DNA from 4 places in the Pantoea sp. X-Soil-ISGK-285 genome. Region 2 is predicted to be linked to each of the others. Evidence: riboswitches for the same ligand, from Rfam matches in the RefSeq annotation. Region 2 holds a riboswitch; each other region holds the start of a gene.
What was found. Region 2 has a riboswitch for thiamine pyrophosphate ahead of thiC (phosphomethylpyrimidine synthase ThiC). Riboswitches for the same ligand answer to the same signal wherever they lie in the genome.

Region 1 (5,939 bases), 1.6 Mb from region 2:
AATGGTGAACCGGTCCGATACCCTTCCCGACCTCCAGCGAATCCGCCTGCAGCAGCGCCTGCTGTAACCAGTTTTTGGCTTCCCCAATCGTCTCTGCCCAGTCAGCATGACGTGGTCGCAACGCGGCTAAGGCTGCCGACAGCGTACAGCCTGTGCCGTGCGTATGACGGGTATTTACCCGCGGCGTACTGAATCGCTGCTCTGCTGAGTGCGTGATCAGCCAGTCCGGGCTCTCCGCCGCCGCAAGGTGACCGCCCTTCATCAGCACAGCCTGACAGCCCAGTGCCAGCAATGCCCGTCCCTGCTCGCGCATCTCCTCTTCATCTGCCGCAATGGCGCAGTCCAGCAACGCCGCCGCTTCCGGAAGATTAGGTGTGATCAGCGAGACCTGCGGCAATAACAGCTCCCGAACACTGGCTACGGCGTCTGGCGAGAGCAACGCATCACCACTTTTCGCGACCATGACCGTGTCCAGCACAACAAACGGGATTGCCGCACGCATCAGCCGTTCCGCAACCTGCTCCACGATAGCCGTTTCTGACAGCATGCCAATTTTTGCACTGTCGATGCGCACATCACTGAGCACCGAATCAAGCTGGGCGGCCACAAATTCAGGCGTAATGCGATAAACCGACTGCACGCCGCAGGTATTCTGTGCCACCAGCGCGGTAATGACGCTGGTGCCATAGGCTCCCAGAGCTGAGAAGGTTTTCAGATCGGCCTGAATACCAGCGCCGCCGCTGGGATCGGTACCCGCAATCGTCAGAGCGTTAATACGCTTCATGATTACCCTCCAGCGTCCAGAGTGCATCGATAAACGCCGTAGCAAAGCTGCCGGGTCCGGCAGCCTGCGCCGCCGCCTTTTCACCCGCCAGCGCCATCACCTGACAGGCGGCCGCGACATTCATCAGCCGATCGCCAGCCAGAGAGCTGAAACCCGCCACCACTGCCGAGAGGGCGCAGCCGGTCCCGACTACCCGTGTCATTAAGGGGTTTCCACCGTGTACAGCAAGGAGTCGCTGACCATCGGTGGCGTAGTCCACTTCACCGGTGACGACCACCAGCGTGCTCCAGGTTTCCGCGAGCTGTTGGGCCGCATCGAGTGCTGCATGCGCCTGATGCAGCGTGTCGACACCGCGCCCGCCGCTGGCCTGTTGTGCCAGCGCCAGAATCTCTGACGCATTACCCCGAATCACCGCCGGTTGCTGGCTTAACAATTGCTGGCAGAAGTCACTGCGCAGCGTCAGCGCGCCGACGGCAACCGGATCGAGTGTCCAGGGCGTGCCCGCCTGATTAGCCGCAGTGACGGCAGCCTGCATCGCCTGCTGGCGCTCGCGGGTTAAGGTGCCCACGTTAATCAGCAGTGCATCGGCCATGCTACTGAACTGGGCGGCCTCAGCGGCATCGATCACCATCGCCGGTGAGGCATGGAGTGCCAGCAACACGTTGGCGGTGAAGTTCTGGACCACGTCATTGGTCATACAGTGCACCAGCGGTGACTGGCGGCGGAAAGCGTGCAGAATGGGCGCGAAGTGCGCGGCAGAAAGGTGTTGAGATTGATGTGTCATCGTAGCTCCCAACCGGCGAACAAGAAGGCGAATGCGGTCAGGCATCAGACTTCCCTACGCTGGCATTATCCAGTTCAGGTCAGCGGGTTTTTCTCAGCCCTTTCCGTGTGGAAAGCGGCACCCCGAGTCGTGTTACGGCTTGCAGCATAGGCAAGCCGCGCAGCGAAAGCAAGCGACTCCCGCCTGGGAAATAATCAGAGCTGAAACAATTCACATGATCCCGATCAACGCCTGAGGGTGCAAAAAAAGGCTTAATGCTGCGGGTTAACGAGATACCTCTTTATAGGTAGCCCCGCTTATTACCCGGATGGGTAATATTTCCCGCATTGACTCTGGTTACCCCATAATAATTAACCTGCTCGCAGCATCATCGTAAAAAACACTTTATTTCATGGAGTTAGAAAACTCCTGAAGCGGAACTTCATACTATTCAGGATGTATGATGCGATTTTTAGCGCTTATTCCACACCGCCATCGATGGCAGGATATTAATATTGAACGCAAGGGTGCCGTGGCACCCAATGGCAGACAGTACCTCTCCACCTATATCTCCGCCCGTTGCACAGGCTGTGGCGAAATTATTCACCGTGTCTATTATCGCGACATCAGCGATCGGCAGGCGCGCCGCTGGTTAGGTTAACGTCCCGGCAACGGTCATTCCGGACACAGTTCAGGTTAACAGTTAGTTAGCAATTTGTTAGTCTGGTAACTAATCATCGTCTGACCAGACTCTCTCTATGCCACTGCTGTTTGAAAGCTTAAGCCATCAAATTTACCTGTCAGCCCCGCTGTTTATCCTGATCCTGCTGGGGTACTGCCTGACGCGCCTGGGGAAATGGCCCGCCAGCATCAGTGAAGGGATGAACCGCTTTGTGTTTAACGTTGCTCTGCCCTGCATGCTGTTTCGGGTGATGAGCACCTTCTCGCAAAGTCCGCCGGTGGATGCGCGCCTGTTGCTGGCCTTTTTCGGCAGTTGCCTGCTGGTGTTTATCGTGGGACGACTGCTGGCAACAAGGCTGTTTAATCTGGATGGCGTAGCGGCGTCGGTTTTTGCGCTGGGCGGCATCTTTTCCAATAACGTCATGCTGGGGATCCCGGTGGCCACGGTACTGCTGGGGCCAGAAGCCCTGCCCCCGGTGGCGCTGGTGCTGGTGTTTAACAGCCTGATCCTCTGGACCTTACTGACCGTTTCGGTCGAGTGGGCGAAACAGGGCAGCTTCTCGCTGGAAGGACTCTGGCGCACCCTGCTCGGCGTGCTGAAGAATCCGCTGATCATCGGTATTCTCAGCGGTACAGCCTGGAGCTTTCTGCAACGTCCCTTGCCGCTGCTGGCCGCTGAACCGCTAAAGATGCTGGCCTCACTGGCTGCACCTCTGTCGCTGGTGACGCTGGGCATGAGCCTGGCACACTATCGGGTGCGGGATGGCTTAAAAGAGAGCTATACCATCTGCCTGCTGAAGCTGGTGCTGCAACCGATGACGGTATGGGCTATCGCGTGGCTGACCGATCTGCCGGCGCTGGAGAGTAAAGTGGTGGTGCTGCTGGGATCGATGGCAGTCGGGGTTAACGTCTATCTGATGTCGCAGAAGTTTAATGTCATTACCGGCCCGGCGGCGGCGAGCATGCTCTTTTCTACCGTGTTTGCGGCGGTGACAACGCCAATCTGGATGATGCTGATGACGCTGACGGGCTATTAACAGGCTAAAAAAAAGCCCCTCAGCACGCGTGCTGAGGGGCTATTGTCTGGCTAACTAAATGTTACTCAGCCGATTTGGTACGAATCAGATAGTCAAAAGCGCTCAGTGAGGCTTTAGCACCTTCGCCGCTGGCGATGATGATCTGCTTGTACGGTACGGTGGTGCAGTCGCCCGCGGCGAACACGCCTTTCAGGCTGGTTTCGCATTTACCATCGATGATGATCTCACCCATTTTGTTGCGCTCAACCGCACCTTCCAGCCATGGGGTATTCGGCAGCAGACCGATCTGAACGAAGATACCGGAGAGCGGCAGCTCATGAGTGGTCTGCGTCGTACGGTCGATATAGTGCAGGCCGGTGACTTTGGTGCCGTCGCCTTTCACTTCGGTGGTCTGGGCGTTCAGAATCACATCCACGTTCTTCAGGCTGCGCAGTTTATCCTGCAGCACCTGATCGGCGCGCATCTCATCGGCAAACTCCAGCAGCGTAACGTGTTCAACGATACCGGCCAGATCGATGGCCGCTTCCACGCCGGAGTTACCGCCGCCGATCACCGCCGTGCGTTTGCCTTTAAACAGCGGGCCATCGCAGTGTGGGCAGTAGGTCACGCCTTTGGTGCGATACTCTTCTTCACCCGGCACGCCCATGTTACGCCAGCGTGCGCCGGTCGCCAGGATGATGCTGCGTGATTTCAATACTGCGCCGGAGGCGGTTTCGATGGCGTGCATTCCGCCCTCTTTCGCTGCCGGGATCAGTTTGATGGCGCTCTGGCTTTCAATGACGTCCACGTTGTAATCATCCACGTGTGCGCGCAGTGAACCGGCCAGTTTTGCCCCTTCGGTTTTCGGTACGGAGATATAGTTTTCGATATCGACCGTGTCCAGCACCTGGCCGCCAAAACGCTCACCCAGCAGGCCGGTACGGATACCTTTACGTGCTGAGTAGATGGCTGCCGCTGCGCCCGCCGGGCCGCTGCCGATAATCAGGACTTCATACGCGTCACGCTTGTTCAGCTCTTCCGCTGCACGTTTGTCGGCATTGGTATCCACTTTGCTGACGATTTCCGCCAGGCTCATGCGACCCTGACCAAACTCTTTACCATTGAGGTAAACCGCTGGCACGCCCATCACGTTACGTTCCTGAATCTCGTTCTGGAACAGGCCACCGTCGATAGCGGTGTGGCTGATGCGCGGGTTAATCACCGCCATCAGGTTCAGCGCCTGTACGACGTCAGGGCAGTTATGGCATGAGAGTGAATAGTAGGTTTCGAAATGGAAGTCGCTGTCCAGCGCGGCAATCTGATCCAGCAGGCTTTGTGCTTCTTTCGACGGATGCCCACCGGTCTGTAACAGTGCCAGCACCAGTGAGGTAAATTCGTGACCCAGAGGTGAACCGGCAAAACGCGGGCCGCTGTTCGAACCTGGGTTGGTGATCAGAAATGAGGGCTTACGCACCTGACGATCGTTCTCTTCGCGGAAGCTGACTTTGTCAGACAAACCGGCGATATCAACCAACAGTTCACGGATCTCGGTTGATTTTGCACCTTCGTCCAGCGTGGCAATCAACTCAACAGGTTTGGTTAATTTCTCAAGGTAAGCCTTGAGCTGGGTTTTCAGATTTGTGTCGAGCATAGTGATATCCTGGTCAAAAAATCGGGTGCCGCAGCACCCGATTGGAGAATGGTCGAAAGGCCGAAGCGTAATTAGATTTTGCCAACCAGGTCCAGAGACGGAGCCAGTGTTGCATCACCTTCTTTCCATTTAGCCGGGCACACTTCACCTGGGTGAGAAGCCACGTACTGAGCCGCTTTCACTTTGCGCAGCAGGTCAGAGGCGTCACGGCCAATGCCTTCAGCAGTGATTTCGATTGCCTGGATAACGCCTTCCGGGTCAACGATAAAGGTACCACGGTCAGCCAGACCTTCGTCTTCGCGCATGATTTCGAAGTTACGGGTCAGCGCGCCAGTCGGGTCACCGATCATCGTGTACTGGATTTTCGCGATGGTGTCAGAAGAACCGTGCCAGGCTTTGTGGGTAAAGTGGGTATCGGTAGAAACGGAGTAGATATCTACGCCCAGTTTCTGGAACTCTTCGTAGTGATCAGCCACGTCGCCCAGCTCGGTCGGGCAGACGAAGGTGAAGTCAGCTGGATAGAAGAAGAACACACTCCATTTACCTTCAACGTCTTTCTCGGTTACGTCGATGAATTCGCCGTTTTTGAATGCTGCGTTTTTGAACGGCTTGATTTTGGTATTGATAATAGACATCTGGTGGCCTCCGTTAAAATATGTGATGCAGGTTACATAATTTCCGGGCCAACATCTAATATGCAGTCGTTATCAATTTGATTAACGAAAGCTATCAAACGCTAAGAGCCTGATGCTCTCTGGCCCGGCAGGCAGTGTACAGCGATTTACGTGACATTTAACCCGCTTTATCTTTTCCGCCCCTCTCCGCGAATCGCTGCTAGTTTTGTAAGACCGGATTAAAAGGGAGCTGACTTGTGGAGATTCGTCCGTTTACTGAAGCCGATCGTCCTTTTCTGCGTACGCTGTTTCTGGCGGCGCGTCGGCATAACTGGCGCTGGCTGGACGGCAGCGAGTGGCAGCTGGAAGATTTTGATGGGGTAATCCTGGGTGAAACCGTGCTGGTCGCGGAAGCTGATGGACAGCGGGT
Region 2 (5,939 bases):
AGAAGGCGCTGGCGCTGGTGGGTGCAGCCGTCGAACGCGCCATGATCTCGTGCCAGCATGAGACGCAGATTTCAGCTTCAACTCTCGCATAGCGAAAAGAAGAAGCAGGGCCGGCAAGAGGAGGGAACCGGCCCTGGTCAGATAACCTTAACCTGACGGAGGCCACGTTAAGGTTTTGGATCAGAGCACGCCAGCGGCAACATACGCTTTTGCGCGTCGCTTTCCCGGCAGAAACGCTGGCGTTACTGGTTTTGCAGCCGCTATGCGGGATAGCTTCCACAAATCTTTATTGGTGAGGCTCTGCCAGCGCCAGCAAAGTACGTGTTGCTTCACGCCAGTCATCTGCCTGGGTAATCGCACTCACCACCGCAATACTCCCTACGCCGGTTGCCAGCACGTCAGGTGCGCGAGCAATTGAGATACCGCCAATTGCCACGGTGGGGATATGCGTCAGGCGCGTCAGATGCCGCTTCAGCTGCTCAATGCCCTGCGGCGCAGAAGGCATCTCTTTGGTCTGCGTCGGGAAAATATGTCCAAGCGCGATGTAAGAGGGATGGATTGCCAGTGCGCGGTCCAGTTCAGCATCGTCATGGGTGGAGAGCCCCAGACGCAATCCTGCCTGATGAATCCGGGCAAGATCGGCGACATCGAGATCCTCCTGACCCAGATGCACGCCATAAGCCTGATGCTTTATCGCCAGCTGCCAGTAGTCATTGATAAACAGGCGCGCGTCATAGCGTTTACCCAGTGCAATCGCCTGAGCGATGGCGGGCTCGGCGACCTCATCGGGCTGATCTTTGATGCGCAGCTGCAGCGTACGAACGCCCATCTTCAGCAGGCGCTCAATCCAGTCGGGGCTATCAACCACCGGATAAAGCCCCAGGCGCGGGGCGGTAGCGGGAAATGCGGGCATCGTTACTCCTCCTTAATGGCATCGGCGGGATGATAAAGCTCACCGCCGCGCCGACGAAAACGGTCTGACATTTGCGCCATGCCCACTTCAACGGGCTCGGCGTGCGTATCCTGACGTGCTGCGAACTCGCGCACCTCCTGGGAAATTTTCATCGAGCAGAACTTAGGGCCACACATCGAGCAGAAATGGGCCACTTTGCCCGACTCCTGCGGCAGGGTTTCATCATGCATAGCCCGCGCCGTATGGGGATCCAGCGCCAGATTAAACTGATCTTCCCAGCGGAACTCAAAGCGCGCTTTGGACATGGCGTTATCACGGATCTGCGCACCCGGATGGCCTTTCGCCAGATCGGCGGCATGCGCCGCGATTTTGTAGGTGATCAATCCCTGCTTCACATCCTCTTTGTTCGGCAGACCCAGATGCTCTTTGGGCGTGACGTAACACAACATGGCGCAACCAAACCAGCCAATCATGGCAGCACCGATACCGGAGGTGAAATGGTCATAGCCGGGCGCGATGTCGGTGGTCAGCGGGCCAAGGGTGTAGAAGGGGGCTTCATCGCACAGGTCGAGCTGTTCTGTCATGTTGCGGCGGATCATATGCATCGGGACGTGCCCCGGGCCTTCAATCATTACCTGAACGTCATATTCCCAGGCAATACGGGTCAGCTCGCCCAGGGTACGCAGTTCGGCAAACTGCGCCTCATCGTTGGCATCCTGAATGGAACCCGGACGAAGGCCATCGCCCAGCGACAGGGAGACATCATAGGCGGCGCAGATTTCACAAATCTCCCGGAAGTGCTGATACAGGAAGCTCTCCTGATGATGCGACAGGCACCATTTCGCCATGATAGATCCACCCCGCGATACAATTCCGGTCAGACGTTTCGCCGTCATCGGGACATAACGCAGCAGCACGCCAGCGTGGATAGTAAAGTAATCGACACCCTGTTCCGCCTGCTCAAGCAGCGTATCGCGGAATATTTCCCAGTTCAGCGCCTCGGCCACGCCATTCACTTTTTCCAGCGCCTGATAAATCGGCACTGTACCGATTGGCACCGGGCTGTTTCGCAAAATCCATTCGCGCGTTTCATGAATATAACGACCGGTAGAGAGATCCATCACCGTATCGGCACCCCAGCGAGTCGACCAGACCAGTTTTTCCACCTCTTCCTCAATAGAAGAGGTCACCGCCGAGTTACCGATGTTGGCGTTGACCTTAACCAGAAAGTTGCGGCCAATGATCATCGGCTCCGATTCAGGGTGATTGATATTGGCAGGGATGATGGCGCGTCCGGCAGCGACCTCCTGACGCACAAACTCGGGCGTGATACTGGCTGGCAGATGCGCGCCAAAACTGTGGCCGGGATGCTGTTGCAGCAATACCTCACTGCGGATTCGCTCACGGCCCATGTTTTCCCGCAGTGCGATAAATTCCATCTCCGGGGTGATGATCCCCTGACGGGCATAGTGCAATTGCGTGACGCAGCAGCCTGCGCGGGCACGGCGCGGTGTCGGGAGTTGATCGAAGCGCAGATGATCCAGTCCCTCGTCAGCCAGCCGCTGCTGGGTATAGCCTGAGCTGTTCTGTTCGAGAAATTCGCTGTCGTCGCGTTCAGCAATCCAGCGGGCGCGCAGCTTTTCCAGGCCACGATGAACATCGATCTGTGCCGCGGGATCGCCATAGGCACCCGCCGTGTCATAGACCGGTACTGCTTCGTTCTGCTCATAGAGAGGCTGTTCTTTGCTGCCGCCGATGTGGGTCGGGCTTAGCACGATTTCACGCATGGGAACGCGGATATCCTCGCGGCTGCCGGTAATCCAGATGCGGCGGGACTGGGGAAATGCACTGCCGCTTTGCAGGGAATCGATAAATTCCTGCGCCTGGGCACGCTGTTCACGACGGGTTGTTTTTTGGTCAGACATAGCAATCTTCCTGTTAAGGGGGAACGATGCTTGTCCGGAGTTCGGAAGGAGTAACCGTATATACAGCGTAAGCATGCTGGTATACAGAGAATATTTACTCTTGTTCCCTTCGCAGGTTCTAACCTGATCAGGTTCCGCGGATCCCGAATTAACGGTCTCAGCCCAACTTGGGCACTCCGACAAGAAGCGGTTTATACGCTGGCGTCTGATAACAGAGCCAGGCGTAAAAACCTTATATTTCAAAGCAAAAATAAAAAAGGTTCTTTGGAGCGCTCTCCTCAGAACCTGTTCAGCATAAAAGGGCTACGGGATAATCTCAACCCCTTTGCCGGAGATGATGATTAGGCCGGACGCGCGATATGGCTGTCATTCGCTACCGGCGGGGGGACAAGCTGGTTATCCCATGCCAGCTGGATAAGCTTATCTTCCAGCGTAAAGCGTGCTTCCAGCACTTCACCCACTTCGGAGAGTGCCTGCTGGAAGGTCATGCAGTTTTCGTCGTCGATCGCCTGCTGCAGGTGGCCGTCATACAGCTGCATCAGACGCTCAGTATTGGCTTCCAGCGGTGGATAGATCTGTGCGGCGGCAATCATCGGGCTGTCGCCACTCATTTCACTGATCACGCGTTCATAGATACTGAAGTGACCCGCAGAAAGATAATCGACCAGACCGTGACAGAAGTTGTCCAGAGCCTGCTCATCAAGACGCGTCAGCGCCTCTTTGTTTGGTTTAAGTCCGACCAGGTGATAATAGGTCACCAGTAGCTGACGACGGGCTTCAAGCCACGAATCGACCAGTTCATTACTGCCACCTACGCGTTCAGCCAGGACGTCTAACTGGTTAAGCATATCTAACTCCATGTGAGTTATAGTTGTTTATCTACACACTTAACATCAGGGCTTCAGCGTGCGAGTTGACGCTAAGGATGACGAAATAAATGCAATGCGAAATCTCAAGCGTAGACGCTGGATGGTGGATTGTCAGCCATGAACAGAAACTTTGGTTGCCACAAGGTGATTTACCACACGGAAACGCCGAAAAATTTGGTTTGACCGGCAGTAAAGCCCGGACCATCGGTGAGTGGCAGGGCGAAAAAGTCTGGCTGATTTGTGAGCCGCGTTCTGCCGATATGTTCTCAGTACGACAGCTGATCGATCAGGATGTGGCGCTGTTTCAGCTGGTGGGTCGCGGTGTGCAACTGGCGGAATTCTACCGTTCTCATCGCTGGTGCGGCTATTGCGGCCATGAAATGCACCAAAGCAAACATGAATTTGCCTGTCTCTGCAGCCATTGCCGCGAGCGTTACTATCCGCAGATCGCACCCTGCATCATTGTGGCTATCCGTCGCGGTGATGAAATCCTGCTGGCGAATCATGCCCGCCATCGCAACAAGGTCTACACCGTGCTGGCGGGTTTTGTGGAGGTGGGCGAGACGCTGGAGCAGGCCGTTGCCCGCGAAGTGATGGAAGAGAGCAATATCCGCGTCAAAAACGTCCGTTACGTTACCTCCCAGCCGTGGCCCTTCCCGCAATCGCTGATGACAGCCTTTATGGCGGAGTATGACAGCGGCGATCTGCAGCACGATGGTAAAGAGCTGCTGGATGCGGCCTGGTTCCGTTTTGATGAGCTGCCGTTGCTGCCACCGCCAGGCACCGTGGCGCGCCGCCTGATTGAAGATACCGTCGCTCTGTGCCGCGCCGAAGTGTGAAAGTGCTACACTACACGCCTGTTATTGAGAGAGTGTTGAGATGAGTGAACTGAAGAACGATCGTTATTTGCGTGCCCTGTTACGTCAGCCGGTTGATGTCACGCCGGTCTGGATGATGCGACAAGCCGGGCGCTATTTGCCGGAGTACAAAGCGACACGCGCCCAGGCGGGTGACTTTATGTCGCTGTGTAAAAACGCCGAGCTGGCCTGTGAAGTCACCCTGCAGCCGCTGCGCCGTTATCCGCTGGATGCCGCCATCCTCTTCAGTGACATCCTGACCATTCCGGATGCGATGGGACTGGGTCTCTACTTTGAAACCGGCGAAGGCCCGCGTTTCTCAAACCCTGTGACCTGTCGCGCTGACGTTGAGCGTTTACCGGTGCCCGATCCCGAAATGGAGCTGGGCTATGTGATGAATGCTGTCCGTACCATCCGTAAGAACCTGAACGGCGATCTGCCGCTGATTGGCTTCTCCGGCAGTCCGTGGACGCTGGCCACCTATATGGTGGAAGGCGGGAGCAGCAAGGCGTTTACCAAAATTAAGAAGATGATGTATGCCGATCCCGCTACGCTCCACGCGATGCTGGATAAGCTGGCCGACAGCGTCATCCTCTATCTCAATGCTCAGATCCGCGCCGGTGCGCAGTCCGTTATGGTGTTTGATACCTGGGGTGGCGTGCTGACCGGTCGTGATTACCGCGAATTCTCACTCCATTACATGCACAAAATTGTCGATGGCCTGCTGCGTGAAAACGACGGTCGCCGCGTGCCGGTGACGCTCTTCACCAAAGGCGGCGGACAGTGGCTGGAAGCGATGGCCGCCACCGGTTGTGACGCGCTGGGTCTCGACTGGACCACCGATATTGATGATGCACGCCGTCGCGTGGGCGACAAAGTCGCCCTGCAGGGCAACATGGATCCTTCTATGCTCTATGCGGCACCTGAGCGTATCGAACAGGAAGTGGCTGGGATCCTGGAGCGCTTTGGCTCGGGCACCGGGCATGTCTTTAATCTGGGTCATGGTATTCATCTGGATGTGCCACCGGAAAATGCGGGCGTCTTTGTTGAGGCGGTACACCGTTTATCACGTCCCTGGCATCAGGAGTAATCATGGATATTGCCGCACTTCGCGCTGAGCAGTTACAACGCGCCGCTGATGTGGTGCGAGAAGATGACTTTGATGTGCTGCCACCCCGCTTTATCGGCGGGGCGGACGTTGGATTTGAGCAGGAAGGCACTATCACCCGGGCGGCGATGGTGATACTGGAGTATCCCTCCTTAAAGCTGGTGGAGCATCGCATCGCACGCGTTGAGACCACCATGCCCTATATTCCGGGCTTTCTCTCATTCCGTGAATATCCAGCGCTGATGGCCGCCTGGCAGATGCTGGAGC
Region 3 (5,939 bases), 460 kb from region 2:
TAAACAGCAGGAAAAAGCCGGTGGCGAGCACGATGCCTGGCATCGCCAGAATCAGCATGCCGCTGGTGTCGATAAGGGTTGCCGCCGCCGGGCGCTGACGCAGGCGCAGCTCGCGACTGCTCCACAGCAGCATCATGGTCAGCACCACACAGAGCAGACCGGCGCCGGTGGCGATGCGCAATGAGGTAAACGTCGCCTGCCAGAGAGCAGGCTGCGCCAGCGCGCCGCGCAGTCCGCCGTGCAGACCATCGATGATGACCGCCGCCAGCGGGGGCAGCAGCAGGATCAGCGCCAGCAGGATCAGCAGCGCATCAACCAGCTGCGCCCCGCGCGAATCCTGCGGATCGCGCCAGCCGTTCAGCTGGCTGGTTCCGGCGGGAATGGCCTTACTGAAGCGCTGGCTGAGCAGCACCAGCGTCATGCAGCAGCCAAGCTGGATCAGCGCCAGAAGTGCAGCGCGTCCCGGATCGTAGTCATAACTCAGCGCCTGGAAAATCGCCAGCTCGATGGTCGTCGCCTGCGGGCCACCGCCCAGTGAGAGCACGGTAGCAAAGCTGGCGAAACAGAGCATGAAGATCAGCGCGCCGGTCGGCAGCAGCTGACGCCGCAGCCATGGCCACTCCAGCAGACGAAAATGGTGCCAGCCGCGCAGGTCGAGCTGTGCCGCCAGCTGACGCTGTTCCGCCGGAATGCTCTCCAGCGCCTGCAGCATCAGGCGGGTCGCCAGCGGCAGGTTAAAGAAGACGTGCGCCAGCAAAATGCCCGACAGACCGTAGGGAGAGAAGTGGTAATCAATCCCTGCCAGCTGGCACAGCTGCGCCAGCCAGCCGACACGACCATAGACGGTGAGCAGACCAAATACCGCCACCAGCACCGGCAGCACCAGGGTCATGGCGCACAGACGCAGCAGCAGCTGACGGCCAGGGAAACGGCGTCGATAGAGCGCGCGCGCCAGCGGCACCGCTGGCAGCAGCGACAACAGCGCGGAGAGCAGCGCCTGACCAAAAGAGAAGGCGATAACGTGATGCAGGTAATCATCCTGCAGCACGCTGCGCCAGTCATTCTCTGGCGCGGCGCTCCAGAGTGCACCGAAGGCCAGCAGCGCCACGCTGATTAACAGCAGCGTGGCGAGCGAACCGGGGATAAGCCAGCGCGGCATCAGCGGCTGACGGCGCGTTGCCACTGGCTGATCCAGCCTGAACGCTGGCTGGCAACCTCTTCCGGCGAGAACTGCAGGGCGGTGGCGGGCACAGTGAGCGCGCTAAAACCGGCAGGCAGCGGCGTGTCGATTACCGGGTACATCCAGTTACCGGTCGGGATAGTGCGCTGGAAGTCGGGTGACACCATAAACTTCATGAATTGCTGTGCCAGCGCCGGCTGTTTGCTGCTGGCTAACTGCGCGGCAACTTCAACCTGCAGATAGTGGCCCTCTGCAAACGGCGCGGCGGCATAGTTCTCTTTTTTCTCTTCGATGATGTGGTAAGCCGGTGAGGTGGTGTAGCTCAGCACCAGATCGCCTTCGCCCTTGAGGAACAGGCCATAGGCTTCACTCCAGCCTTTGGTCACCGTCACGGTTTTCTGCGCCAGCTTTTGCCACGCCTGCGGTGCCTGATCGCCATAGACTTTCTGCATCCACAACAGCAGGCCTAAGCCGGGGGTGCTGGTTCGGGGATCTTCGTAGATCACCCGCCACTTTTCCGGGCTGTCGACCAGCTCTTTCAGGCTTTTTGGCGGATTCTTCAGCCGGGTTTTGTCATAGACAAACGCGAAGTAGCCATAATCAAACGGCACGAAGGTGGTGTTGTGCCAGCCGCCGGGCAGTTTTAATGTCGAGGAATCGACCTGACTTTCGGCAAACAGACCGGTTTTCTGCGCCGCCTGTACCAGATTGTTATCCAGCCCCAGTACCAGATCGGCTTTGCTGTTTTTTCCTTCCATTCGCACGCGGTTCAGCAGCGACACGCCATCTTCCAGCGTGACGAATTTCAGCTCGCAGTTGCACTGCGCCTCGAAGGCTTTTTTAACCGCCGGTCCAGGGCCCCAGTCAGCGGAGAAGGAGTCGTAGGTGTAGACCGTGAGAACCGGCTTAGCCGCCAGAACGGGGGCGGAGAGTAACAGCAGCACCGGCAGAACTTTGTTTAACACTTTGCGCTCCTTCAGGAGAATAGGGGATGAGTCGCAAAGGATCTGAGCACAAAGGCCTCCCAAATCCCTACGTCGGTATTAACCGAATCAGGTTCGACGGGTATCTCTCAGCTGCTTGCTGTTGGCAGGCGGCACCCCGTTGAGAACGTCACATTCTAGTCATTTCAGCGCCGGGGCGAAAGCCTCACAGCGCGGGTGGCGCGAACCAGGCGGATTTAAAATCAAACCAGCCCAGCGTATTCATCCGAACGCCGCGCATGCTGCGCTGACCTTCAAGCAACAGCCAGTGGTGAAACAGCGGATGAAGACCCGCTTCTTCGACTAACTGTTTACTCCATTCGGCCAGCGGCAGCGTTTTCTCGCGCCAGCGGGCCGCATCGCTGTGCCAGTCGATCGGCAGACAGTGATGCAGCAACGGGATCTCATAAAGCTGCGCAAACAGAGAATAATTCAGCGGCAGGGTAAAGTTCACGCTGCCAAGCCAGATATCACTTTCCGCTTCGCCCTGATACCAGCTTTCGTAGCTGATCTCGCGGGTCTCCAGCGTGACGCCATGTTCTGCCAATAGCGGACGCAGCGCGTTAGCGATGCCTTCATGCTCCACGTGCTGGCTGTACCAGGTCAGCGTCAGGTGGGTTAAGCCGGGCGGTTTTTCCACTGGCGTCAGGTCGCGCCGGTGATGCCATCGCGGCAGCAGGCCATACGCCGGAAACCAGTAGCGCTGGTAGCCGACACCGGCGTGATTGAGCAGGGCGATAGGATTAAACAGGTAGCTGACCCAGCGCCGGACCGCCTCGTTGCGTCCCTGTTCTGAACGCTGGTCGAACAGCAGATAGTAGCAGCCCTCTTCAAGGCGGCTCTCCTCCTGAACCTCATCGGCTCCGTCGCCCTGCAGACGGACACCGGCATAGACCAGCTCATCGCTGATGTCGGGCAGTACCCAGATCGAGACATCATCAATCAGGGCGCGAAAACCAAAATAGTCATCAAACGCTTCGATCTTCAGCTGACTCTCCTGATTGCGGATCACCCGGTAAGGACCGGTGCCAACCGGCTGGCGGGCAAAATCGTGCAGCGTCGGCCATTCGCGCGGCAGGATCATCGCACTGACGCTGCCCAGCAGCCAGGGCAACCCTTCATCGGGCTGGCTTAAGCGGATATCCAGCGTCCAGGGCGCGGGCGAGTCGATCTGCTCGATATGGGAAAAGAGCGGATGAGGGCGCTGACGCTCAAGCGTGGCCAGCACATCCTCCATTTCCAGTTCTCTGCCGTGATGAAAGCGAATCGCCGGACGCAGAAAAAAGCGCCAGTGAAGCGGGGAAGTCTGCTGCCAGTGGTGCGCAATATCGGGCTCGATTTCCCCGTTTTCCTCATTTATCCGCGTCAGGCCGTTGAAAATCTGTCGCGCAATGTGGGTTTCGGAGCGCCGCAGCGGCGAACCGGGCAGCAGATTGAGCAGCGGACGATAGTAGAGCACCCGCAGGATATGCTTGCCCTGACGGAAACTGCGGCCCAGATGCGCGGCGATCATCTGCCGTACCTGATTTTTATCGCCCACCAGCTGGACCAGCTGATCGATGCGATCCTGCTCCAGCAAATCCTCGGCACGCTGCTGCTGCAAAGCCAGTCCGGTATAGCAGAAGGTAAGCTGTGAACGCTTGCCGCGTCCGGCTTCCGCCTGCCAGATTAGCCAGCCCGCGGCCTGCATCCGGTTGAGCAGATTGCGCATATGGCGGCGCGAGCAGTGCAGCAGGTCAGCCAGTTCGCTAAGGGTAATCTCCTGCGTTTGCCCCTGACAGCTCTGCCACAGGCGAATGAACTGCTGCTTCAGACGTGATGAGGACATAAAAGAGGAACTCCCGATGAAAAGCGCTCTGTTTTTCTTGCCCTATTTTAAGAGCAAACTTTACGTTATGGGAAGAGCGGGAGGCATTCAGCACTGAATGGCGTTCGACCCTGACTTCGCTGTTCAGCGGAGTGCTTTTCTGAGTAGGGTGCATTTACACCGCCAGCAGATGATCTCTGCTGGCTTTTTTCATGTTGCGCGGTATCGTCTACCCTTCTTTTTCCCCTCTGTTTGTTCTGTAAGGGATTTCGGTATGAAATCGCTGTTAACGCGGCAGCGCCGCATCAATCCGGTTTACCTCGCTTTTATGGTCGCCTCGTTCATGCTGGGCATCGCGGGCGCACTGCAGGCGCCGACGCTCAGCCTGTTTCTGACGCGCGAGGTGCAGGCGCGGCCCTTCTGGGTCGGACTGTTTTTCACCATCAATGCGGTGGCCGGTATCGTGGTGAGCATGCTGGTGGCAAAGCGCTCTGACAGCGTCGGCGATCGTCGTCATATCATTCTCTTCTGCTGCCTGATGGCGCTGGTCAATGCGCTGCTGTTTGCCTTTACCCGCCACTATCTGACGTTGCTGACGCTGGGCGTGCTGCTGTCGGCGCTGGCCAGCGTCTCAATGCCTCAGCTGTTTGCGCTGGCGCGGGAATATGCCGATCAGTCGGCGCGTGAAGCGGTGATGTTCAGTTCGGTGATGCGTGCACAGCTGTCGCTGGCGTGGGTGATTGGGCCGCCGCTCTCCTTCGCGCTGGCACTGAACTACGGCTTTGTGACGCTATTTATGGTGGCCGCCGCGCTGTTTCTGATCTGTATCCTGCTGGTCTGGTTCACCGTGCCGTCGGTGCCACGTTCGCAGCCTCTGATGCAAAGCGGCGGGCTGCCGCTAAGTGGCTGGCGCGATCGGGATGTGCGTTTACTGTTCCTGGCCTCAGTCGCGATGTGGACCTGCAACACTATGTATATCATCGATATGCCGCTCTATATCAGCACCACGCTGGGCCTGCCCGAGAAGCTGGCCGGTCTGCTGATGGGGACGGCGGCAGGGCTGGAGATCCCGGTGATGCTGCTGGCCGGACATTACGCGCGGCGTATCGGCAAGCGCCGGTTAATGCTGATCGCGGTGGCGGCTGGCGTACTGTTTTATCTGGGGCTGGTGCTGTTCAATTCCCGCACGTCGCTGATGGTGTTGCAGCTGTTTAACGCGGTGTTTGTCGGGATTATTGCTGGCATAGGGATGCTGTGGTTTCAGGATCTGATGCCAGGACGGCCTGGTGCGGTGACCACCATGTTCACCAACTCGATCTCGACCGGCATGATTCTGGCTGGTGTTATTCAGGGCACGCTGAGTGAGCGACTGGGACATGAGGCGGTTTACTGGCTGGCATTCGGGCTGGCTATTGTGGCGCTGGTGATGTCGGCACGGGTGCGCGACGTATAAAGAAGAAGGGCGACCCGATGTCGTAATGCCAGCCAGTTAAGCGACAGGTGATAACGCAGTCTGGTGCCGCTCAGGGGCTGGCGGTCCTCGCGCCGCTGCGCGGTTCCTTCACTTCATTCGCCTGCCTGACGGACCGTCGGGGATGGCACATCCTGTGCCGCCCCGCCTTTCGCCCGCGTCCTGCGGGCTCTCCTGGCAGACTCATTCTGTTCAGCGCTGCGGATTGCCTGCTCCTGATCGCCACCAGTCTGCTCTTAAGCTTCTGGTGCGTACTGTTAAAAAGGGCACGAGAGTGGAGGCCTGAGCGCCTCTGCTGCTGAAAGGGCTATCCGCAGCGCTGAGGCGTGACGGTGGGCCAGAAGTCCACGCCGGGAAGCGTGGACAGGTCGGGGCCGGCCAGGGAGGGCCGATCCCCGAACGGTTCGTCGGCACGACGTCAAAGCCGAAGGTACCGCGTGAGCGGCGCGAGGACGGCCCGGCAGCAGCAGAGGTGCGCTGGCCCGCACTGCGGCTTGC
Region 4 (5,939 bases), on a different replicon from region 2:
CAGCACTGCTGAACGAGCTGGAAGTTGGCTATCTCTCCATTGCTGAAGCCGACTGGGACAACAGCCCGGAGATGCCAGAGAGCTTCCGGGTCGCGCTGCGGGAAACATTCCGCTCTCCGATCATCTATTCGGGTCGCTACACGGCTGAAAAAGCACAGCATGTGCTGGAAAAAGGCTGGGGCGATCTGTTTGGTTTTGGCCGCTCATTTATCGCTAATCCCGATCTGCCCGCGCGGATTAAATCAGGATATCCGCTGAATGAGGTCGATCACGCCTCCCTGTATGGCGGCACTGAGAAAGGCTATACTGACTATCCATTTTATCCATCCTGATATTCTGTGAGGCGGCATGTCACCCGAAAATGCCCTGAAGTTACTGTCCAACCCGACCAGAGTGGCAGTGCTGAAGTGGCTTAAAGATCCTGACGAAGCGTTTGCGGGCTATACCCAGCTCTATCCCTTCGATCAGTATGGCGTCTGTGCCAGCCTCATACAGGACAAGGCGGGCTTATCACAGCCCGCCACCTCGTTATGCCTGAAAGCACTTCACAATGCGGGGCTGGTTGAAGCCAGCAAAGTCGGGAAATGGACTTACTATCGCCGCGCCGAACCGCGCATTCGTGAAATAACCGATGCGGTAACCCAATCGCTGCAGGCGCTTTAAAAGCGACGGCGTACAGGGTAATGTAGATGTCAGCGCCATCCTTCTGAGGGTGACTTCACCGAACGCATTAACTCAGGGTCAGAAAATGTTTATGTCAGTTCAGTCTTTCACCACCGTCACCACCACCACCGCCTCTGGCGGCGGCGTGAGCGACTCTGTGACTGGCACCTGACACAACAGATTCTCACTCCCCGCCGAACCGGACGGGGAGCTGTTCTCCGTTCTTAAAAACTGAATGGAGACAGGTCATGGTTACATCTGAAAGTGCACTTTTAATTATCGACATGCAGCAGGGCCTTTTTAATGGTCCGGAGGCTCCCTTCGCCGCAAATTCGATCTTGTCGAACATCTCACTTCTCATTACTAAAGCCCGGGCTTCTGCCGTCCCCCTCTTTTTCGCACGACATATCGGCCCGGATGATTCCCCTTTTAACGAGCAAAGCCCGCTGACGCGCCTGATCCCGGAATTGCAGGTTAACCCGCAGAGTGATGTCGTCTTCACCAAAAGATATCCCAGCTGTTTCAGGGATACTGGCCTGCAGCTTCAGCTGAAGCAAAAGGGCATTAAGCAACTGGTGATTGCGGGGATGAAAACGGAGTTCTGCGTTGATACTACCTGTCGGGCAGCCCCGGAGCTGGGTTTTAACGTCGTACTGATTTCCGATGCGCACACCACCGTCGATAATCCCCACCTCTCTGCGGAGAAGATTATTGCGCATCACAACCAGACGCTGGCGGGCCCCTTTTTGACGCTGGCAACCGCAACTGACTGGCATTTCGGTTCTGCCGGTTAAGTCCGATTTTCTGACCCGGTTCCATGCAGTCTGCTTGACGAAGCTGTCTGCTTAACTTACAACTAAACCCGTCAGGGGAGTCTCGCCAGAGAGACTGAGAGGCTAATAGCGCACCGCGCGGCTTAGCGACCCTTAGAACCTGACCCAGTTGATACTGGCGTAGGAAGACGGGTATCTCATCAGATACTTGCCGCAGGGGCGCATTCGCAACGTTCCTGCCTTTTCCCTCTGTATCATGGGTCTTCGTTAACTGATAACGAGGCCACATTGAAAAATCTCATCCTGAATCTTTCTTTTCCTGTCCGGTGGACACCATGAGCCGCTGGTCGGTGCTCGGCAGCGGCGTTGCCGGGCTTTGTGTCGCCACGCTGCTGCTGGAGCGGGGAGAAACGGTCGAAGTTATTACTCAGCCTGACTGCCGTGCGGCCTCGCACTGGGCGGGCGGCATGCTCGCGCCCTGGTGTGAAGCAGAAAGCGCACCGCCACAGGTGATCGAATGGGGCCAGCACGCGGCCAGCTGGTGGGCGAAACGCGTTGATGGCGTGGAACAGCAGGGTACGCTGGTGGTTGCTCCGCCGCGTGACAGCCGCGAACTGACGCGCTTCGCCAGCATGACGCAGCAGCATCAGTGGGTCTCTCCCGGTGACATTGAGCCCGCGCTGGAAAACCGCTTTGCCCGCGGCCTGTTTTTCGCCGCAGAGGCGCATCTCGAACCGCGCCGCGCCTTGCAGCAACTGCGCGACAAACTGCAACAGGCTGGCGTCCTCTTTCACAGCGGTAAACCCGGCGGCAAAATCATCGACTGCCGTGGCATCCACGCCACCGATCGGCAGCCCGCCCTGCGCGCCGTGCGGGGCGAAATGGTGATCCTGCACACATCCGACGTACAACTCTCCCGTCCTGTCCGGCTGCTGCACCCGCGCTTTCCCTGCTATCTGGTGCCGCGTGACGGGGGCCACTTCATGCTGGGTGCCACCATGGTGGAAAGCCACGACAGCAGCCCGATCAGCGCCCGGGCGATGATGGAACTGCTCAGCGCCGCTTACAGCCTGCACCCGGCGCTGGCTGAAGCGCGGATTGTGGAGAGTGGCACCGGTCTGCGTCCTGCTTATCGGCAGAACCTGCCGGAAGTCCGCTACGAAAATGGCCGTTTCTCACTTAACGGCCTCTACCGCCACGGCTTTTTGCTGGCCCCGATCATGGCTGAAAAACTTATGTTGCAACTGACTCAGGAGATGACTCATGCGCGTTGAACTGAATGGCCGCACGATTGAAACCAGCGCAACGACGCTGGCGGAACTTATGGCGGAGCAGCAGATCGATCCGCGGACCGTCGCCACCGCGCTGAACGGGGAGTTTGTACCGCGTAGCCGCTATGCCAGCCAGCAACTTGAGGCGGGCAACCAGCTCGAAATCCTGTCACCGATGCAGGGAGGTTAACCATGTTCTATCAATTTACTCCGCAATCCCGATTTCTGCTCGGCACGGCCGGTTATCCGTCACCGGACATTCTGCATCAGGCGATCAACGCGTCAGGCGCGGAGATTATTACCGTCAGCCTGCGACGGGAAGGCAGTGAAGGCGGCGCTTTCCGCACGCTGCTGCAACAGCTCAACAAACGTATTCTGCCGAATACGGCGGGTTGCCACACGGTGAAAGAGGCGGTGACGACGGCGCAGATGGCGCGTGAACTGTTCGACACACCGTGGATCAAGCTGGAGGTGATTGGCCATGCCGACACGCTGCAGCCCGATCCTTTTGCCCTGGTTGAGGCCGCACGGATTCTCTGCGCTGACGGATTCCAGGTGTTTCCCTACACTACGGAAGATCTGATTGTCGGCGAAAAATTGCTGGAAGCGGGCTGTGAAGTGCTGATGCCCTGGGGCGCGCCGATCGGCTCCGGCCAGGGGCTGCGTAATATCGAGGGGCTGCGCGCTATGCGTGCGTGGTTTAAAGATGTGCCGTTGATTATTGATGCGGGCATTGGCGCACCTGGCCAGGCGGCTCAGGCGATGGAGATGGGTTTTGATGGCGTGCTGCTCAACACGGCGGTGGCAAAAGCGCGCGATCCGGTGCGCATGGCCGGTGCCTTTGCTGCTGCGATCCACGGCGGACACGAGGCGTTTCAGGCGGGATTGATGGAGCAGCGCGACATGGCGTCTGCCTCTACGCCCATTTTTGGTCTGGCACAATTCAGTTAAGGAGCAGCGATGGAGCGTTATCAGCGACAGACGATGTTGCCAGAGATTGGTGAAGCGGGGCAGCAGCGGCTGAGAAGGGCAAAGGTGCTGGTGGTGGGCGCGGGCGGGCTTAGTGCAACGCTGCTGCCGTTACTGGCAGGCGCGGGTGTGGGATTTATCCGTCTTTACGATGGCGATCGGGTTGAACTGCACAACCTCCACCGGCAGACGCTGTTTGGCATCGACGATGTGGGTCAGCAGAAAGTATTTTGCGCTCAGCGTGCGCTGGCGCAGCGCAATCCTGACTGTCGCGTTGAGGCGCATCCACACGCGCTAAGCGCCAGTCAACTGCCGCAGGCGCTGGAGGGAATCGATCTGGTGGTGGATGCGGCGGATAACTTCGCTATTACTTATCAGCTCTCCGATGTCTGTTATCCGGCAGGCCTGCCGCTGATCTGCGCTTCGGTGCTGGGACGCAAAGGCTATGTTGGCGGATTCTGTGGCGGTGCGCCTGGCTATCGCGCGCTGTTCCCGCAACTGCCCACGGCCTCGGGTAACTGCAATACGGCAGGCGTAATGGGACCGGCGGTAGCGACGCTGGGCGCAATGCAGGCACAGATGGCGCTGAGCGTATTGTTAAAACTAACGCCATCGCCGCTCGGCTGCATGATCCACTGTGACTTTGTTGACTGGCATATCAGGCAGTTTCGTTTTGATGACGCACCTGAACCTGACGCGCCCGGCACGCCCTTTATCGATCGGGCCATGCTGATGGAGGATGATTGCATAGTGGAGTTGCGCAGCCTGGAAGAGGCACCGGTCAGTGTGGCCGAGCGGGTGGTGCGAATTCTGCCGCAGCAGATAGCGGCCTGGCAACCGCCGGTCAATCAGCGTGTGGTACTGGTGTGTGCCAGTGGCATGCGCGCAGCCCAGGCGGCTGATAACCTTGCCGCGCGGGGGATTGCGCGGCTTGCGCTGATGGCGGCAAACACGCTGTAACGTGCCGGTTTAGACTACCTCGACCAGCTGGAACGTCTCGAAGATCAGCTCCATTTCGCTGTGAAAATAGCCTTCACGCTCGAAGTAGCGCTGATGTTCCTGACGCCAGTGGTCGAGGCTCAGATCGCCTTCACCCTCCAGCATCGCCATCTCTGGCGTGACGCGATCAAAGCGCGTCAGAAACAATCCGGTGGTGCGGATCACGCAGACGGGCTGCTGTTCGCCGTTGAGAACAATGCTGTAACCGCCCGGTTGAGGCAATACTTCCTGATCCTGCCAGCTCCGCAACGACCCGCAGGTGGCCACTTTCTTACCGGCAATAATCAGCGTTGCGAGCTCGCTGGCTAATTCCGGGGAGTCACCAAATGCATCTGTGAAGGCACCCGGATATTTGTCCTGCAGTTGTTGCAGCGTCATCGTCATCAGCAAATCCTCAATGAATTAGGCGTGCGGGCCCGGCGTAACGTCAGGTTATCGCCATGCAGGCCAGCGGTGCCGTTAAGATGAACAACAGCAGCGGCTTTAATCCCACCGTCTGCTGCTGATAGCGGTACAGCTTAACCGGCCTCCACATGGGAAAACAGGCTTAATTATCAGGATATTGAGTTTGCGCGTGAGTGGGGTCGCAAAGGAGAGACTCAGTCTGGCGCGGCCAGGCACAGCCGCGCACTAAGATTAACGAATCAGAAAGCTTGCCCAGTGCGCTATATCGTCACCGCTGCTGATTTCGGGCTGTACCAGGCCGTTAACCATAAAGGTTGGTGAAACGTGAATGCCGTTCTGACGGGCATACTTGCAGTGCCATTTAATGGCGTTCTGCAGGTCGGGCTGATCAAACGCGGCGCTGGCATTCACGCCGCTGTAATCTTTCAGGCGGGCGAGGATCTGATTCGGCGTGGCATCGCGGTTCGGACCGGTACAGTGATCGGTGAACTCAAACTCTTCACGGTGATCGGCCACCGCCTGCATCACCTTTTTCGCGGCCTCTTTACTTTCGCAGGCGGCGGCAAGGATATAGCGCACTATCAGCCCGGAATAGAGGTGCCACGGCTGTGATTGCAGACGGATCTTCAGGGTGATGTTCTCTTCACCCGCGTGCGCCAGTAACGCGTCGAATTTATTGAAGGCGCGCACCGAAAAAGGACAGGTGGGTTCCAGAAAGACTTCAAATATCTCAGGGCCGTGGCCCCATACCAGTACATCAGCGTGCTGACTCATCGACAACTCCTTGAACATTAACGAGACGGGAAACCTGTTTACCCTGGCAAATCCCTCTGACATCAGCCAGTTAAGAATCAGCTGC

Region 1: linked by a shared signal. The riboswitch ahead of thiM (hydroxyethylthiazole kinase) and the one ahead of thiC (phosphomethylpyrimidine synthase ThiC) in region 2 are both predicted to bind thiamine pyrophosphate.
Region 3: linked by a shared signal. The riboswitch ahead of thiB (thiamine ABC transporter substrate binding subunit) and the one ahead of thiC (phosphomethylpyrimidine synthase ThiC) in region 2 are both predicted to bind thiamine pyrophosphate.
Region 4: linked by a shared signal. The riboswitch ahead of AC6I8B_RS21090 (FAD-dependent oxidoreductase) and the one ahead of thiC (phosphomethylpyrimidine synthase ThiC) in region 2 are both predicted to bind thiamine pyrophosphate.

Annotation. Positions count from the first base shown of each region.
Region 1 is NZ_AP035938.1:2,726,805-2,732,743, forward strand. Features, by position in the region: gene thiD (bifunctional hydroxymethylpyrimidine kinase/phosphomethylpyrimidine kinase) at 1-784, opposite strand, end outside; gene thiM (hydroxyethylthiazole kinase) at 771-1,568, opposite strand; TPP riboswitch at 1,603-1,703, opposite strand; gene AC6I8B_RS12980 (hypothetical protein) at 2,011-2,208, shown strand; gene AC6I8B_RS12985 (AEC family transporter) at 2,306-3,265, shown strand; gene ahpF (alkyl hydroperoxide reductase subunit F) at 3,327-4,895, opposite strand; gene ahpC (alkyl hydroperoxide reductase subunit C) at 4,967-5,530, opposite strand; gene AC6I8B_RS13000 (GNAT family N-acetyltransferase) at 5,767-5,939, shown strand, end outside.
Region 2 is NZ_AP035938.1:259,555-265,493, forward strand. Features, by position in the region: gene AC6I8B_RS01150 (aminotransferase-like domain-containing protein) at 1-92, shown strand, start outside; gene thiE (thiamine phosphate synthase) at 287-913, opposite strand; gene thiC (phosphomethylpyrimidine synthase ThiC) at 916-2,838, opposite strand; TPP riboswitch at 2,926-3,027, opposite strand; gene AC6I8B_RS01165 (Rsd/AlgQ family anti-sigma factor) at 3,180-3,686, opposite strand; gene nudC (NAD(+) diphosphatase) at 3,776-4,546, shown strand; gene hemE (uroporphyrinogen decarboxylase) at 4,587-5,654, shown strand; gene nfi (deoxyribonuclease V) at 5,657-5,939, shown strand, end outside.
Region 3 is NZ_AP035938.1:719,745-725,683, forward strand. Features, by position in the region: gene thiP (thiamine/thiamine pyrophosphate ABC transporter permease ThiP) at 1-1,183, opposite strand, end outside; gene thiB (thiamine ABC transporter substrate binding subunit) at 1,159-2,145, opposite strand; TPP riboswitch at 2,192-2,294, opposite strand; gene sgrR (HTH-type transcriptional regulator SgrR) at 2,330-3,991, opposite strand; gene AC6I8B_RS03280 (MFS transporter) at 4,245-5,423, shown strand.
Region 4 is NZ_AP035939.1:381,801-387,739, reverse strand. Features, by position in the region: gene AC6I8B_RS21105 (alkene reductase) at 1-332, shown strand, start outside; gene AC6I8B_RS21100 (ArsR/SmtB family transcription factor) at 349-663, shown strand; gene AC6I8B_RS21095 (cysteine hydrolase family protein) at 912-1,457, shown strand; TPP riboswitch at 1,521-1,640, shown strand; gene AC6I8B_RS21090 (FAD-dependent oxidoreductase) at 1,772-2,710, shown strand; gene thiS (sulfur carrier protein ThiS) at 2,700-2,897, shown strand; gene AC6I8B_RS21080 (thiazole synthase) at 2,900-3,658, shown strand; gene AC6I8B_RS21075 (HesA/MoeB/ThiF family protein) at 3,668-4,636, shown strand; gene AC6I8B_RS21070 (ASCH domain-containing protein) at 4,646-5,059, opposite strand; gene AC6I8B_RS21065 (DsbA family protein) at 5,312-5,854, opposite strand.